DNA from 2 places in the Paenibacillus sp. E194 genome. Region 1 is predicted to be linked to the other one. Evidence: riboswitches for the same ligand, from Rfam matches in the RefSeq annotation. Region 1 holds a riboswitch; the other holds the start of a gene.

Region 1 (5,466 bases):
CTATGATAATGAAGAAATATTGAAGTCTATGTGCGCGCGATGAAAACTAGCGAGGATCAGTTCTTATGCTTCAGTCGATACTGCCGCTTCATGGCGTGCGCGAGCAAGCTTCGTTGCTTCTACCATGTTGCGCAGTGCAGCTACCGTCTCCGGCTCGCGGCGCGTCTTCAGACCACAGTCTGGGTTAATCCAGAACGTCTCAACCGGCAGCACACGAAGCGCCTGCTCGATAATCCGATCAATCTCTTCTACAGCAGGCACACGTGGACTGTGAATATCATATACACCCAGACCAATGCCAAGCTCATAGCTCTGCTCCTCCAGCGTAGCAATCATATCGCCGCCGCTGCGTGCCGTTTCGAGCGAGATCACGTCAGCATCCATCTTGCGGATCGTATCGACCATGTCGGAGAAGTCGCAATAGCACATATGCGTGTGTACTTGCGTCTCAGGCGCTGCTCCGCATGTTGCAAGCCGGAAAGCAAGCACTGCCCAATCCGTATAATAGACAGCATCCTCCGCCTTAAGCGGCATCCCTTCCTTCACCGCAGGCTCATCGACCTGGATCATGCCAATACCTGCAGTCTCCAGTGCTGCAATCTCTTGGCGAAGCGCGTACGCCAGCTGGAATGCCGCCTGCTCGCGAGGAATGTCGTCACGTACGAACGACCAGTTCAAGATCGTTACCGGGCCCGTAAGCATCCCCTTAACCGGCTGAGACGTCAAGGACTGCGCAAATGCCGTTTCCTTCACCGTCATCGGCTCTGTGAACGCCACATCTCCGTACAGAACCGGTGGTTTTACACAGCGCGAGCCATAGGATTGAACCCAGCCGAACTTCGTGAATGCGAACCCGTCCAGCTTCTCGCCAAAGTATTCGACCATGTCCGTGCGTTCGAATTCACCATGTACCAGCACGTCAATGCCGATCTCTTCCTGAATGCGAATCCAGCGTGTCATTTCTTCTTCCAAATAGGTTTCATACGTCTTCGCATCCCATTCTCCCTTGCGGAAGCGAAGGCGTGCGCGCCGGATATCCGCAGTTTGCGGCATACTGCCAATCGTTGTGGTCGGCAGCAGCGGCAGCGATGGCCAGCGCTTGCGCTGAAGCTCCTTGCGTTCCTCGAATGGAAGACGTTCAATTCCTTTTTCCTTCTCTGCACGAAGCAGTACTTCCAACGCTTGAACGACTTGCGGACGCTGTCTTGACGGTTCCGTCCGCCATGCTTGAACACGAGCACCGCTCTCTACTAATGCTGCGCGCGTCTCTTCACTCGGGGTTGAGAAGTGACGAGCAAGTAGGGCAGTCTCCTCCAGCTTCTCATCCGCGAACGCCAATGCCTCGCGCACTGGTGCGGACAGCTCAGTTTCCCGCTCCGACGTGAGTGGTACATGAAGCAGGCTGCATGATGGCTGAATAATCCAGCGTTCCTTCGGTACAATCTCTTCCACAGACTCCAGCCATACTGCAGCAGCCGCCAAGTCCGTACGCCAAATATTGCGGCCATCAATAATCCCGACAGCAAGCTGCTTCTGCGCAGGGAAACCGAATTGACGAAGCGCTGCTTCATTTCTCCCTCTATCATGAACAAAGTCTAATCCGAGCGTATCCACCGGAAGAGACACGAACGCTTCGTAGTCGGACACCGCATCGAAGTAGGTCTGAACCCATAATGATAAGCTTGGTGCTGCCTTGCGCAATTCGGCATAGACTTCCTTCACAGCAGTCCAATGCTCGCTTGGCACTTCCAGCACGAATGCAGGTTCATCCAATTGCACAGCCTGCACACCTTCACGCTCCAACTCGCTAAGCAACTGTCCGTATACCCCTACGAATTGGCGAAGAACATTCAGGCGCTCTTCCGGTTTAATCCCTTTAATAAAGCGGACATACGTATAGGGTCCGATGATGACTGGCTTACCTTCAATGCCATGAATCTGCTTCGCTTGGCGATAGGCTTGCAGCGGGCGATTGACCGTCAATTGCGGCGCCTTGCCTTCCCATTCCGGCACAATGTAGTGATAGTTCGTATTAAACCACTTCGTCATCTCGCAAGCTACCGCATCCTGTGTACCACGAGCCAAGGCGAACAGCAAATCTGCGTTCACTTCTCCACCGTCATATGCAAACCGTGACGGAATCAATCCGAATGTGGCCGTCATATCAAGCACATGATCATACCAGGAGTAATCATTTACTGGAATCAGGTCAATGCCAGCGTCCTGCATCGTCTTCAGCCGAACATCATTGATGCGTGCCAATTCTTCTTCCAGCTGCTGAACAGAACTGTTCCCAGCCCAATATTGCTCCAATGCCTTCTTCCATTCCCGGTCGTATCCGATCCGAGGGTAACCTGCTGTGCTTGTCTTGATTGAATGAACTGTCATCATACTGCCCCTCTCCATGAGTCATTTTGCCGTACGGGATTTAATTGGACAATTTCTATCGCTTAACACGGAATTGAGATTGCAGTTGAACGCTCTACCCCACCATATGTGACTTTATCACTCAGACTTCAGAAATTTCACTGCATCCCAATATGCAAAAAAGACATTCCTGTCCAACAACAGAAATGTCTCGTAAACGTCCATGAAGTCATAGTGGAATAGATCGATCCTTCCGGCTCATTAGCAGACTACCCTCATGCTAAGAGGAATCGAAAACCGATATCCATGCTTACGAACACTTCCCTATCTCCCGTAGGTACGAACAGTGTTGTCAAAACAGGCAGGTCTCCTGGCTTCAGCTTCATTGGCCTTTGCAGCCTTCCCGATCGATTACGACCAGTGGCTCTCTCGCAATACCTCAACTGTCACAGTGGCGGGACCGCGCCGGATTTCCAACCGGCTTCCCTATTAAGCTTCGACGTTACCCGAAGCACCTGTTTCCTCATATTCAATTGCATTGAAAGTCGCTGTCACGCTTCCCCCAATTGAGAACGATTATATATCTAACCAGAACGAATGACAAGGATTTTTTCTCATCTCTAACCAAAATAAACAAATACCGAAGCTGTCACCTTATCTTCATGAAACTCCGATTCACTAAGCGTCTATCCATGCACAATAGGCGAGCCTCTCGGCTCGCCTATTGATGATTACGGGTTGATGCGCTAGATGACCATTCCTTCATGCAGAAAGACAATATCTTCACCTTTCTCATCTAGCGTCAATTCACGATTATCCAAGAACCATACATCATTTTGCTCCATAAAGAACGTAATGCCGTTCACAACTTCCGTCACTGCTGGATATTGCGGACTGTCTTTCATGATGCCGAATGAATAAGGTCCTGAAGCACTGAATCCGCTATAGCGGACGAATATGCGTACTGAGTCTCCTGCTGTGAATCCCCAATCAGCCAAAAAACGCTCGACTGCCTTCGCTGTAACGCGTAATTGCATGTTCAGACCTCCTTAATCATACCTTTCATCCGATTTGATCATACCATGTGGCTGCCACTTTTGTTAACACCAAAGTTGACAGTTCGTCAATGATCCGCATCATCATTACCGCATATTACGTTCGGCGATAGGATTATATGCTACCTTCTGTTTAGGAACATCACGATCTCTACCAAGAAATTCTGCAGGTTACAGCTTGATGCGTTGAAGCCGCAGCGCATTCAGTACAACGGATACCGAGCTGAAGGCCATAGCCGCTCCTGCAAGCCATGGGGCAAGCAATCCGATTGCTGCAATCGGGATGCCTATCGTATTGTATACGAGTGCCCAGAACAAGTTCTGCTTAATGTTACGCATTGTACGGCGGCTCATCTCCATCGCATCCGCAATGCCGTTCAAGTCGCCACGCATTAAGGTTACGCCTGCCGTCTCCATTGCTACATCCGTACCTGTACCGATCGCGAACCCAATGTCCGCTGCTGCCAGAGCTGGCGCATCATTAATTCCATCGCCTACCATGGCGACAACACTGCCTCTCTGCTGCAGCTCGCGCACATGCTGTGCCTTCTGTTCAGGTAGCACCTCTGCAAATACATCATCAATCCCTACTTGTGACGCGATGGCTCTGGCTGTGCGTGTGTTGTCTCCTGTCATCATGACAACGCGTATCCCCATTTGATGCAGCCGCTCGATAGCCTTCTTCGAGGAAGCCTTCACTTGATCGGCAACGGCAACTATGCCTTTCCAACTGCCATCAACCGCGATAAGCATTGCCGTCTTGCCTGCCTGCTCCATGTCTTGCAATGCTTCCTCCGCATCGCTGCTTGCTACCCCGTTCTTCTCCATCCATCTGCGTGTGCCGACAATGATCTGATGCCCATTCACCTCAGCCGCTATTCCATATCCAGGTTCAGCTCGGAATGAATCCGGTTCGACCGTGCTGATTCCTTGCTCCGACAATCCCTTCACAATCGCCTGTGCCAATGGATGCTCGGATTGCTTCTCTGCAGATGCCAGTAAGGTCAAGAGTTCTGTCTTCTCGTCTTCATTCCCATCATGCAATACAACATCTGTAAGCGAAGGAGCCCCTTCTGTTACGGTTCCTGTCTTGTCGAGCACAACTGTCTGCACCCGATAGGCGCCTTCTAGATGCTCGCCGCCTCGGAATAGTACACCATATTCCGCAGCACGTCCGGTTCCCGCCATAATCGACGTTGGCGTTGCCAAGCCGAGCGCACACGGGCAAGCGATTACGAGTACGGCAATGGTACGAGACAAGGCTACACCGAAGTTGCCTGGTTCAACAGCGAAATACCAAATTAAGAATACAAGCACCGCAATCCCAACGACTATCGGCACGAAGATGCCTGATATTTTATCAGCGATCCGCTGAATCGGAGCCTTGGAGCCCTGCGCCTCCTCAACGATTTTAATAATTTGCGAGAGCGCCGTCTCGGAGCCGACCTGGGTCGCTTTCATCGTAAATGCCCCCTGCGCATTCACGGTAGCCCCGTATACATTATCGCCGGCTTGCTTCTCAACAGGGACGCTTTCACCGGTAAGCATGGATTCATCCACGGTCGATGTCCCGCTAACTACAATGCCGTCTACCGGTACTTTCTCACCTGGGCGAACAAGTACGAGATCCCCATTTGCCACATCCTCCACAGGCACTTCCACTTGTTCACCGTCGCGCACAACGGTTGCCGTTTTGGCACGCAGCCCCATCAGAGCTCGGATTGCTTGAGAAGACCGTCCTTTAGCTGAAGCCTCCAGCCATTTACCCAGAAGAATGAGCGTAATGAGAACAGCACTCGTCTCAAAATACATCTCAGGATGGTGAAGCTCGCCAATCTGCCATTGCCACGCCAAGTACACACTGTAGACATAGGCTGAGGTCGTACCGAGCGCAACAAGCACATCCATATTGGCGCTCCCACTGCGGAGTGCCTTAAATGCCCCAACATAGAAGCGTGCCCCTATAATAAATTGAACCGGCGCTGCCAGTACCATTTGTACCCAAGGGTGCATGAACCATTCCGGCACCCAAATCCATGAGGTG
Region 2 (5,466 bases), on a different contig from region 1:
CACGCAGGGCTTGGTCAATGGCGCTTCGAGATGCAAGCAAGCATCCAAGCCCGAATAGCGGGTGGGCAGAGGCAGCAGCAGCAGGTTCGCTTGGCATCAGGCTTGGTGGTTATAATGTATATAAAGGAATACGTTCGTTCCGCGCTTATATGGGGGATATGAAGCAGCCTCTGGAAGCAGAGCATGTGCCTGCGGTATGCAGGCTGCTCGTAAGCAGCTCGACAGTCTTTGTTATTCTGGCAGGCCTGCTCCTATATGTGCGCGGAGGATGGCTTCTGTAGACGAATGGCGGATGAAGGAGTACAAATGGGATGACACGGACAACTAAATGGAATGCTCCCGCTATTCATCGGAACCGGCGTCGTTCAGGAGCATCGAAAAACAACAGGAAACGATTATTAATGACAAGACATATGTTACGAAAAAAGAGTCAAGCAAGCGGCAAAATTGTGCGTTTCGCACTTGTTCGTCATGGCTTGACGCAAGAGAATACGGAGCGGCGATATATTAGCTATTCGGATGTGCCGCTATTGCCGGATTCAACAGAAGAGCTCCGAGCGCTTCGCCGAACATTGGCGCATCCATCACCGCTGCTATACACGAGCGATATGCGCCGCTGTCGCGACACGCTCGCCTATTTGCGTCCGCGTGACAGCATACAAGCTGTGGAGGACACAAGGCTGCGAGAATATGACTTCGGTATGTGGGAAGGGTTAACCTACAATGACTTGAAGGAAGATCCACAGTATCGAAGATGGCTTGACGACTCGTCAGCCATCCAGCCGCCGCGCGGGGAACCGTGGCAGTCCTTCTGTACGCGAACGGCGCATGTATGGTGGGAAGTGCTGCGCAATGCGCGTGATTCCTTCATCAGCAGCGGAAATCACATGGAACGGCAAGAGTGCGCTATCCGTCGTCGGCCGTACCATTCTTCGCCGCTGCCACGTGGTCGCGTGCTGCGCAGCAAGACAAGCCGGATGCAGAGACAGTCATATGGAAGCGGGCCTACCCCGCGGCCGGATGTTGTCATCGTCACACACGGTGGCGTCGTTCGTCGCTTATATACGCTGGCTTTCCCACGGAAGTCATTCTGGGAAGCCGCTGCGCCAATCGGTGGCGGTGTTATGATTACGGCGAAGCGATGTGCCCGCAAATGGAAGTTCTTGCGAGCAGAACGGCTTCCAAGCAGATGATGTCGTTTGTGTGTCAAAAGCAGGCTCATTGGAGACGCGCAATGATGTAATCTATTGCAACGCAGGGGCTTTTCCCCTATAATCAATTATCGAGTTTAGCACTTGGATGACGAAATGTATTCCATATTGAATAATCGTGATACTTCAGGTCCTTGGGTATGTATGCGGTACGGATTAATACGCGTTGCTCGGTAAGAGACACCGATGTATTATATGGCCGATGCATATTCGAGGTTAATAGGGAAGCCGGTGTGAACCCGGCGCGGTCCCGCCACTGTGAATGGAGTGTTGCGCTCATGATGCCACTGTCGAATTCGTTAGTGTGTGCTGTATGTACCGCTATGGATGGGAAGGCGAGCTGCAACGTATTCTCCTAAGTCAGGAAACCTGCCTGAAGATGGACGAGCTGTATCCTTCGCGGAGAGGATCACGTCATTGGCGTAATGCATCAGGCAACATGGCAGCGCAGCTGCTTGCTTCCTGCTTCTAGGTGTCTGTTGAATATTGCGATAGATGACTTTGTGTTCCCCCGGATCGAAGGATCGGGGGTTTTTCTGTATTTGGAAATGATTTCACATCCTGCAGGCACTTCGCTTGTACAAGGTAAACTGCAGTTCAATGCAATTGCACAGCACGAATGTATATCACAAATTCAGTCACAGGATGATTTACAGCTCAGGTATATGCAAGTGCTCATTGACAACTGATACCGAATAGGGAGTGTACATACATGCTGACGGCAAATGCAGCTTGCAGTGCATTTTCGTTCGCATGGCGAAGGATGGAACCGCTTCACACCTGCACGGGTAGTACATGGTTAGAGACTAGGAAGAATGACGCGAGGGAGAGATTCTGACATGAACAAATGGCTGAACAAATCGGTTGCGGCGCTATTGGCGCTAATGCTTACAGTAGGACTTGCTGCTTGCGGCAATAAAGATGCGGCTAAGCCTGCTGAGAATACAGCACAGCAAGAGTCCAATGGCAATGGGGCTACAGAACAACCGAAGCAGGATGATCTAAAAACGACGTATCCACTGACTGTTAAGGATGCGACGGGTGAGGAATTCACATTCGACAAAGCGCCAGAACGTATTATATCCGTGTCTCCAGCTGAGACAGAGTCCTTGTTCGCGCTTGGATTGGATACACAAATCGTTGGGGTGTCTGATTTTGACGACTATCCAGAGGCAGCGAAGTCCAAAGAGAAAATGGGCGGCATTACGAAGCCGAATGAAGAGGCAATCATTAAAGCTAAGCCGGACATCGTATTCACAGGTATCTCCATGAAGGAGCCCGTCGTGAAGAAGTTCCGTGAACTGGGCATTAAAATATTCAAGGTTGAGCCAAAAACGTACGACGATGTGATTAAGAACATTGAATTGTATGGTCAAATTACGGATCAGCAAGCTAAGGCGAAGACGATTGTTGACAACATGAAACAAGTACGTGAAGATGTGAAGTCGGCCGTTCAAAGTGCGGAGAAGAAAAAGGTGTATATTGAATTCTCCCCAGGCTGGACAGTAGGCAGCGGCGAGTTCATGAACGAGCTGATTGAACTGGCAGGCGGCACGAACGTTGCAGCTGATTCAACTGGCTGGATTCAAATTAACGAAGAGAACATTATTAAATCCAATCCGGATGTAATCATGTTCACGCAAGGTGTAGTGGACTCCGAGACGAACAAATCCTTGGAAGAAATTATTCGTGGACGCAGCGGTTGGAACAACATCAATGCAATTAAGAACAATCAAGTAATCGGTGTGGATCAGAACCTGATCAGCCGTCCGGGACCTCGTGTAGCTGACGGATTGAAGGCAGTTGCGAAGGCGGTTCATCCGGACTTGGTGAAATAATCATCGTGGAGAAATCGATGAATAAAATGGGTTGGTATGGAGGAGCGGGTATTGCGCTTCTCCTTTTGTCCGTTGTAGGATGCCTTGCTGTAGGCTCAGTGAAAATGCCAATGGGGGAAATTGCTCAAATTCTGCTTCATCATATTCCAGGGCTGGATCAGTTCATAGCGGTCACATGGGATGATGCTTCCGCACAAATTATGATGAAAGTACGCTTTCCACGAGTTCTATTGGCAATGCTCGTAGGGGCGGCGCTTGGGGTCGCAGGTACTGCATTTCAAGGTGTGCTGCGCAACCCGTTGGCTGATCCGTATACGTTAGGGGTATCTTCAGGAGCTTCTGTTGGAGCCGCATTCCTTATTTTCTTCGGTCTGCAGTATTCGCTGTTCGGCGAATGGACGATTCCTATCGTTGCATTCGCAACAGGGGTAGCGACCTTGATGTTCGTTATTAGGCTGGCCAGTGAGCAGGGGAAGATCCCGATCGAGACACTGATCTTATCCGGGGTCGTGATGCAGGCCTTTCTTGGCTCCGTTGTCTCTTTTCTTGTAGCAATGACAAATCAGACGATAAATGAAATTTTGTTTTGGGTGATGGGCAGCTTGGCGATGCGAGGCTGGTCTTATACAGTAGTGCTTGCTCCTTATTTGGCAATCGGCATTGTTATTCTTATTGCATATGCAAGACCGCTTAATTTACTTGCATTAGGTGAGCGACAGGCCTCGCATCTCGGACTTCATGTAGAGCGGACAAAATGGGTAGTGCTGCTGACGGCAACGATGATTACGGCAGCTGCCGTATCTGTCTCCGGCGTCATCGGCTTTGTCGGATTAGTCGTTCCGCATCTGCTGCGCTTAATTGTGGGCCCTGATTATCGATATTTGATACCGCTCTCAGCAATTGGGGGAGCGATATATGTGATGTGGGCAGATACGATTGCCCGTACGGCATTTGCACCGACGGAAATCCCGCTTGGGGTTGTAACCGCGTTTCTAGGTGCGCCATTCTTCGCCTACTTGCTTATGCGCAATAAGCGAGCGAAACGGGGGAAATGGTCATGACACAGCGAAGAGAACATCTTCCGAAAGCAAATCTGGATCATGCAGAGAGCAGCAACTTTGCCATTCACATGGAGAAGGGCAGCATCATTGAGGTTCAAGGACTGAGCAAGCATTATGGTGAGAAGCATGTACTGCAAGATGTGGATTTCGCTGTGAAGTCTGGAGAGTGGGTTGGAATCATCGGTCCGAATGGCAGTGGCAAGTCCACGCTTCTGTCCTTGTTGTCAGGAGTGGATCGACCGACTTCCGGCTCTATACAGCTTGCTGGTCAAATGCTGGGTACCTATAAGCGTAGGGCACTATCTCAGATGATGGCAGTGCTGCAGCAGGAAGCGCTTCCGCCACTTGGATTTACGGTGCGCGAAGTGGTTGAGATGGGACGTTTTCCATTTCAATCATGGCTTGGATCAGAATCTGAGGATAGTGGAGAGATTGTAGACCGGATTATGGAGAAGCTGCAACTGACGGAGCTGGCTGACTATCCGCTTGATCGGATTAGCGGCGGGCAGCGCCAACGAACGGCATTGGCCAAGTTAATGGTGCAATCCCCCTCTGTTGTACTGCTGGATGAGCCGACGACGTATTTGGACATTCATTATCAGGTACAATTTATGGATATTGTTCGGGAGTGGCAGCAGGATTGCGGGTTGACGGTCGTATCCGTGCTCCATGATTTGAATTTGGCTTCTTTATATTGCGATAGGCTTGTTGTCATTCATGGTGGCGGCATTGCTGCTCAAGGCACACCTGAGCAGATCATGACTACGGAGCTGCTGTCACGTATTTTTGCCACAGAGACGACGGTTGTGCCGCATCCCGATACGGGCCGCCCTCAGATTCTTATTCGACCGAAGCTAGGGTTATAGACGGCCCTGGACAGCATAAATTGCTGTCATTTTGCAATAACGCAATTTATAGCATTCCGATTGAAAATCGATAACGATGAATACAGTGGATGTTGCATGGAACAAGAGTGGAATGAGCAGACACAGAACGAACCGCTATCTGTGTATGGATCTATGAACACAACTAAGAACTGAAAACAATCATTTGCACATTTAAGAACAGAATTAAGAACTGAATACAACTATGTGCACATCTATGAACACAAGCTTGTACACATGAAAATCAATTTGACAACGGAGATGAGCAGCATGAATGAACGATTGAATCAACTGATCGCACAAATTAAGCCCTTGGATGAGCAGGCAATCCAATCTGCCATTGAGCATCAAAATCAATTGACGAAGCCGCCGGGTAGCTTGGGAGTACTCGAGCAGGTTGCGATTCAAGTTGCAGGTATTACAGGAGAGATTAAACCTCAATTCGAGAAGAAGGCCGTTATTGTCATGGCTG

Evidence for each region. Region 1 has a riboswitch for cobalamin ahead of metE (5-methyltetrahydropteroyltriglutamate--homocysteine S-methyltransferase). Riboswitches for the same ligand answer to the same signal wherever they lie in the genome.
Region 2: another riboswitch for cobalamin. It lies ahead of AZ66_RS12040 (ABC transporter substrate-binding protein); the one in region 1 lies ahead of metE (5-methyltetrahydropteroyltriglutamate--homocysteine S-methyltransferase).

Annotation. Positions count from the first base shown of each region.
Region 1 is NZ_JMDX01000290.1:848-6,313, forward strand. Features, by position in the region: gene metE (5-methyltetrahydropteroyltriglutamate--homocysteine S-methyltransferase) at 64-2,388, opposite strand; cobalamin riboswitch at 2,711-2,901, opposite strand; gene AZ66_RS25375 (HesB/YadR/YfhF family protein) at 3,114-3,404, opposite strand; partial or broken gene AZ66_RS25380 (copper-translocating P-type ATPase) at 3,594-5,466, opposite strand, start outside.
Region 2 is NZ_JMDX01000069.1:19,736-25,201, reverse strand. Features, by position in the region: partial or broken gene cbiB (adenosylcobinamide-phosphate synthase CbiB) at 1-281, shown strand, start outside; gene AZ66_RS12050 (histidine phosphatase family protein) at 312-1,193, shown strand; cobalamin riboswitch at 1,391-1,602, shown strand; gene AZ66_RS12040 (ABC transporter substrate-binding protein) at 2,051-3,049, shown strand; gene AZ66_RS12035 (FecCD family ABC transporter permease) at 3,067-4,110, shown strand; gene AZ66_RS12030 (ABC transporter ATP-binding protein) at 4,107-4,976, shown strand; gene cobT (nicotinate-nucleotide--dimethylbenzimidazole phosphoribosyltransferase) at 5,265-5,466, shown strand, end outside.